DNA from 3 places in the Pandoraea sp. genome. Region 3 is predicted to be linked to each of the others. Evidence: predicted binding sites of a transcription regulator. Region 3 holds the regulator's gene; each other region holds the start of a gene.
The links. Region 3 encodes FNR, which switches genes on or off when oxygen is low (the NO sensors DNR and NnrR bind a similar motif). Its sites were predicted from a motif close to TTGATNNNNATCAA; they were not measured.

Region 1 (2,271 bases), on a different contig from region 3:
TTGAAGATGGTTTCGGCCGTGGGATTGAAGATCTGAATCCGCTGATGGGCGTCGATGGTAATGATGGCTTCGCGCACGGATTGGATCACGCTGAAAAGGCGACCTTCCGATCGCCGGTTTTCAACCGCACGACGCTCGGTGTGCTGTTTTGCACGGCGTCGCAGCACCAAGGCGAGTGCCCACGCAAGCGCCGTCGCGGCGCTCATCGCAATGCCCAGCGCGAGCACTCCATTGACGACGCCGGCGCCACGCAGCGTGGCGAACTCTCCAGAAGCGGTGTAGGTGAGATACAGGGCGGGTTTTTCCGCGTACGACACGCTCACGTTAGATCGATACTCGACCGGCGGCCGGGGTTGGTTCGGCGCGCGCGGATAAAGACTGTCAAACACAGGAATGGCGTGGCCTGCACCGTCCTTCATGGCGATCGTCAACGTGATGTCATGCAGCAGTGAGCCAACCGCAACATGGACGAGCGCATCGACGTCTGCGACCGCATACGCGCATACCGACGGCCGGGCCGTGTCGGACAGGAAAACCAGATATGTACGTCCCGTCGACGGTGCGGTGAGCGCAAAGACATTGCCTGCCGTTTGGGCGCCGCTTGGCAGTGCCATCGAACCGTTCGGCCCGAGCACGGCCTCGTCGCCAATCGAATAGGCGACGTTGCGCACGATCGTGTTCCCGGCGCGCTCACAGGCCGCAAACGTCACCAAGCCGGGCAGGCGCTCGGTGAGCCGCGTGCTTTGCGTATAGGACACCCATGCCTTTTCGTCAGGCCGGGGCGCCGTCGCGAGGCGGTCCAGCGCGGTGTGTACGGCGTCTCGATACGCCGACAGGGTGATCGCGAGTTTGTCCGTCGCGGCGCTCGTACGCAGGTTGAATCGTGCTTCGACGTTGTCCTGCATGGCAGTGCGCACCGCATACCAGTTCCACGCCGCCAGCGTGAGGCAGATCGCACACAACAGGGCGAAGAAGAAACTGCCCGATTGTCGCGGCAGGGATCGCAGCGCTGCGCGCAACGTCAACTTGACCATGTGGTTTGCCCCTTATCGGTTCGTGTGCCGTGGATCGTGCCGTTGTAGCACCGATGGTGCAAATTGCCCATCGGCGTCAGTCCGTAAGTCGCCCCCCGACGCCAGCGCGCCGCCGCCGCGCCGGATGTCCCAATGCAGGCGCCACCCGACATGCGCTTGATCGGGGTCAACGGACGCAGCCCAGCCCCGAACTACAGTAGAGAGTGACCGCCCCCACTGGAGAGCCGCCATGACCTACCGGACGTTGCTGGTCCACGTCGACAACAGTCAACAATGCCGCGCACGCGTCGAGCTTGCCGTCGAGTTCGCTTCTCGGCTACCCGCCCATCTGACGGGTATCTACTTACCCTTCCACCCACCGGGGTTTCCCGATGTCGTCGATATTGCAGGCGCCGGGCTGCCACCCCCACCGCCGCCGGAGAGCGACGCCCAGCGCCTTGAGCGCGCAGAGCAGATGTTCATGGAGATCTGCCGCCGGCAAGCGCTGAGCCCCGAATGGATCACGCCATCTCTCGACCCAAATCGCGAGATGCAAACCCATGCACGTTACGCGGATCTGGTGATCGTCGGACAGGAAGACCGCACGGACCCCGAAACGACACCCGCCCGGGGATTTGTCGAATCGGTCGTGCTCGCCGGGGGCCGGCCGGTCTTGATTCTGCCATACGCAGGCAAGTTACCCCGGTCCTTCGACAATATTCTTCTCGCCTGGGACGGCGGGCGCGAGGCTGCGCGCGCTGCCGCCGACGCCATGCCACTGCTGTGCGCAGCCAAGACCGTGCACGTGATGCACGTTAACCGAGGCGACCGAACGGACCCCCTCGGGCCGATTCCAGGGCTCGATATCGGTCTGTTCTTTGCCCGTCATGGCGTTCACGTGGAAGTCACACCCGAGCGCGGCGCGAACGACATCGCCGTGGGCGACGATCTGCTGTCCCGAGCGGCCGACATGAGCATCGATCTCATCGTGATGGGCGGCTATGGCCACTCGCGCGTGCAGGAGTGGGTGCTCGGTGGCGTGACGCGCAAGCTCCTCGAAACCATGACGGTGCCGGTCCTGATGTCGCACTGACGTTTCCCCAATATGGAGTCTCGATATGAAAGCCTTAGTGTTTCTCGGTCAGCAGCGCATTGCGCTGGAAGACAGACCCGTCCCGGAACTGCTGGCACCCACCGATGCCATCGTCCGCGTTCGCAAGACCACCCTCTGCGGCACCGATCTGCACATACTCAAAGG
Region 2 (2,271 bases), on a different contig from region 3:
TGCTCACCCTGACGGCTCAGGGGATGTATGCGTCGTTTCTCAATCAGCCCATCGAAATCGACACGTTACGCGAGGCCGTCGGCGCGATGGCGGGGAGCGTCGGCTATCCGCAACTCTTGCTGCGCGTGGGGCGCGGCCCCTTGCAGGCGCATACGCCACGTCGCGCGCTCGAGTCGGTGGTGTCGTAACCGACTCGGCGGCATTGCCCCGATCAGCAACGGGCGTCAGGGTGTCAGGGCGTCGGCGCGCCGAATGACTCGGACGTCGATGTCGTCAATGGGCGCGTTGAGGTGCCGTACCCGCCGGAGCGCATTAATGGGAGAGCAGCACCGGAATGGACATGTGCTTGAGCACCGTGCGTGTTGCGCCGCCGAAGACGCGCTCGCGTGTCGGTCCGTGCCCATAGGCGCCCATGACGAGCAAGTCGGCGTCGTATTGCTCGGAGACGGCCAGCAACTGTACGCCGTCGCTGGCTTCGGTGTCTTCTCGTACCGATACCGCTTGCGCGCGCAATCCATGTTTTTCCATCAGATGGACGATATCGGCGAGTGACGGATCGTCGCCCGCTGGCAAACGGTTGATCCCCACCAAGAAGATGTCCTGCGCACGTCCTAGCAATTGCCAGGCGTCACCGATTGCGCGCCTCGCTTCGCGCGAGCCGTTCCACGCCACCACGATGCGGCGGATTTCGCGCGGCAGGGTCACGTTGTGGGGGAGTCCCAGCACGGGAACGCCCGCCGAGACGATGATGTCGCCGATGCCGTCGACACCGAGCGCGGCCACGCCACCGGGCGCATCCGGCTGACCGACGATGCAAAGATCGGTGGCTTTGGCAAAGCTCGAGAGAAGCGCCGTTGGCGCGCCGTAAGGGGAATGCCAGTCCCCGGCAATGTTGTGTTCCGCACAGACTTCCTGGAACAGATGCTCGGCCGCGTGCAACGCTGTCGGTGAGCGCCCCTCGCCGGACGGCTCCGGTTGCCCTGCATGGCCATTCCCCGGGCGGTGGGGCAGGTAGAGCCCAGTGAGGCTGGCATCATGCTGGTGGGCGAGCAGCCCGCTAAAGCGCAGGCGCGCGGCGCCCGTTGCTGTGTCGTCCACATGGACACAAATTCTCCGTAAGCTCATTTTCGTCCTCCTCGCATAGAGCACCTGCGCGTCGCTGCGCGATTTCGCGCAATAGTGTGCAGGCACGCTTTGTTATACCTCTCCGACACGGCGCGGCGGCGACAATCCCGCCGTCGAGTTGATGCGAATCAAGGTCGGGTGGCGCAAGCCGACGCCGTCGGCTCGCGTCGAGACTGTGCCGGGGCGTTGGCCGGCATCGGACAGCGAACTCGCCCGGCACGCGTTGCGCTTGGGGAAATTGACGCTAGTCAAGCGGTGCGTAGAGAAGCGGGCAATAGACAGCACAACCCGCTAAGGTGAAATGAACCGGTGCGTGACCCACTTCTGCGAAGTCTGCAACGACACCCCCGACATCCTGGCACGGAGCCCACCTCATGAAGACCGATTCTCAACTGCAGCGCGACGTGATGGACGAACTGGCGCGCGACACCAACGTGCACGCCAACGAGATCGGCGTCGAGGTCAGGGACGGCATCGTAACGCTCTCGGGAGACGTCGCGAGCTTCCATGAAAAATGTGAGGCCGAGCGCGTCGCTTCGCGTGTTGCGGGGGCCCGCGCCATCGTGATCGGATTGGAGGTCGAGCCCGCCTCCCAGGACCGGCATACCGACACCGATATCGCGAGAGCCGCGCTCGCCATTCTGAAATGGCATGCCGGTTTGCCCGAACAGGGCATGCACGTCAAGGTCGAGAACGGTTGGGTCACGCTGGCGGGAGACGTCGAGTCGTATTCGCAGCGGGTGCTGGCGGAGAGCGCTGTTCGTACGTTGCGCGGCGTCAAGGGGGTCATCAACGAGATGCGGGTGCTCAGTGGACCGCATCGAACGGAAATCGTCGGCCATATTGCGGCCGCGCTGGCGCGACAGGCGCAGCGCGAAGCGCGTCACGTTGAAATCTCGTTATTGGGAAATGGCGAGGTGCTCCTCAAAGGCACGGTGCATTCGCTGGCCGAAAAGGAAGCCATCCGGGGCGCGGCCATGACCACGCATGGGGTGTGTGCCGTCGTGGATCGGCTGACTGTCGAGTAGGTTCGTTCGAAATTCTGCTCGACGAGTGCTTTCCCAACGCATGGACACGGGTGCCGGAACATGGGTCGAGCCGCACCGCGATCTTGAAGCTCGAGTCGTGGGCCGTCCAGGTACTGGA
Region 3 (2,271 bases):
TCGGCACGCTCGCCGAACTCGATGTTCTGCTGCGCGAGCAGGTCGATCTGCGCTTGCGCGGCCGGATCTTCGAGTGGCGGCAGCGCATCGAGCGCGCGCAAGCCCAGATCGTCGAGAAAGTCCTTGGTCGTCGCATACAGGCCGGGGCGCCCCGGTACATCGCGATGACCGATGACCTCGATCCAGCCACGATCTTCAAGCTGTTTGATGATCTGCGTGTTCACCGTCACGCCGCGAATCTCTTCGATGTCGCCACGCGTGACCGGCTGACGATACGCAATGATCGCAAGCGTCTCCATGACGGCGCGCGAATACTTCGGCGGCTTCTCCGGATTGAGACGGTCAAGGTATTCACGCATGCGCGGACGGCTCTGGAAACGCCAGCCGGTGGCCAGTGCCACCAACTCCACACCTCGGCCATCCCATTGCACGCGGATTTCCTCGAGCAGCGCACGCACCGTGTCACCGGACACAGCGTCATTGAAGAGCTTGCGCAGATCGCCGACCTTGAGCGGCTCCTGCGCGCAAATCAACGCGGTCTCGAGGACGAGTTTCGCCTCTTGGGTATTCATGTGCGACTAAGCAGACCGGGGGCTTGGCGACCCGGTATCAGGAATAAATGGATGCTTGGAACACGAGAAACGGTCGTAACCGCTTCGCATAAGCGCGCGCCCGATTGTGTTCGGTCGTAGTGACGGCGGCGCGACCTGAATGCTTCGAAACGACCTGCCGGGAAAAAACGCCCAGGCCGATAGTGCGGCGAGACGGACGTCCGGTATGTGCGCAATTATTACTGAAACACCGACGCGCGTAAAGCGCCGTCGAAATCCTGACGACTTCGCAGGGGAAAACGATAGGCTAACGCCCCATGGTAGACTCTCAAAAAAAATCGCCAGGGGCCCCCATGACCACAGAAATCGGTCGCATTCCTATCGCTCAGCCCCGTTGTTCCACATGCTCGCTTGGGCAGTTCTGCCTGCCGGTGGGCATTCCGGAGCCCGAGCTGGAACGACTGGATGCACTCGTGAACGAGCGCCGACGCCTCAAGAAGGGCGACGTGCTGTATCACGCCAATGATGATCTGAACGCTGTCTACGGCATTCGTTTCGGCTCACTCAAAAGCTGCATCACCGCGTCCGACGGGCGCGAACAAGTCGTCGGCTTTCATCTTCAGGGCGAACTGATTGGCCTGGACGCTGTCGCCGACAATCGTCACCCGACCGCCGCCATCGCGCTCGAAGACAGCGAACTGTGCATTGCCCGCTTCGGCGAACTGGAGACGCTATCGCGTCAGGTGCCAACGCTGCAACGTCAACTGCACCGTCTCATGAGCCAGGAAATCCGCAACAAGCACCAGCAACTGCTCACGCTCGGCACCATGCGCGCCGAAGAGCGTCTGGCCGTCTTCCTGCTCAACCTCTCCGAGCGGCTTGCCGCGCGCGGCTACTCAGCCAACGAGTTCGTGTTGCGCATGAGCCGCGAGGAAATCGGCAGCTTCCTCGGTCTCAAGCTTGAAACCGTCAGCCGTCTGTTTTCGCGCTTTGCGCAGAACGGCATGATCGAAATACGTCAGCGCCATGTGAAGATCGTCGACGGGGCCGCGCTACGAAGCCTCGCAGGCGTTCCCTGCTGATGCTTGCCGGCGGGGGCGCCCGAGCGCCTTCGCCTGTCGTCGGTGCTCTGCATTTCCGATAAGCTACCGCTTCGGCCCTGGCGTCGCCTTGCGCCAGATCAAGAGTTGCTCGTCGGCGGCGACTCGATCCCAGCGTTCGACAAGCTCGGGCAAACCCTCCATAATCGGCGCGTTCGCCGGCCGGCACACCGGGTGTCCGGCGCATCACCCCGACGGAGGCCGTATTATGCCCGCTGCCATTTTCCTGAGTCCGGAAGACGCCGAACATGCATACTACGAGGCGCTTCGCGCCGGTGATACCGATGCGCTGATGGCGGTCTGGTCGGAAGATGAAGAGATCGCCTGCATTCACCCGTCGGGGCCACGGCATGTCGGCCCGGCGGCCGTTCGCACCAGTTGGCAGCAGATTCTCGCCAACGCCGGGCTACAGGTGACGGTCAGCCAGCTTCAAGTCGCTCGCAACCCGTTGTGCGCGGTCCACAGCGTGCTCGAACAAATTCAGGTCGAAGCGCGTCCGCAAGCGCGCTACGCCTTCGTGCTCGCCACCAACGTCTATATGAAGGAAGCCGACGGTTGGCGGCTCGTGCTGCATCACGCCAGCCCGGCGATCGGTCACGAGGACACCGGCGCGCAACTCG

Region 1: a site for FNR is predicted at 1,191-1,204, ahead of ACE3UG_RS00365 (universal stress protein). Genes of this name have one in related genera too.
Region 2: a site for FNR is predicted at 1,244-1,257, ahead of ACE3UG_RS00335 (universal stress protein). Genes of this name have one in related genera too.

Annotation. Positions count from the first base shown of each region.
Region 1 covers NZ_JAYRUC010000001.1:80,257-82,527, reverse strand. The annotation lists gene ACE3UG_RS00370 (ATP-binding protein) at 1-1,034, opposite strand, end outside; gene ACE3UG_RS00365 (universal stress protein) at 1,264-2,106, shown strand; gene ACE3UG_RS00360 (zinc-dependent alcohol dehydrogenase family protein) at 2,132-2,271, shown strand, end outside.
Region 2 covers NZ_JAYRUC010000001.1:72,463-74,733, reverse strand. The annotation lists gene ACE3UG_RS00340 (nitroreductase) at 1-188, shown strand, start outside; gene ACE3UG_RS00335 (universal stress protein) at 313-1,098, opposite strand; gene ACE3UG_RS00330 (BON domain-containing protein) at 1,500-2,153, shown strand.
Region 3 covers NZ_JAYRUC010000015.1:91,446-93,716, reverse strand. The annotation lists gene scpB (SMC-Scp complex subunit ScpB) at 1-572, opposite strand, end outside; gene fnr (fumarate/nitrate reduction transcriptional regulator Fnr) at 905-1,633, shown strand; gene ACE3UG_RS13780 (nuclear transport factor 2 family protein) at 1,860-2,271, shown strand, end outside.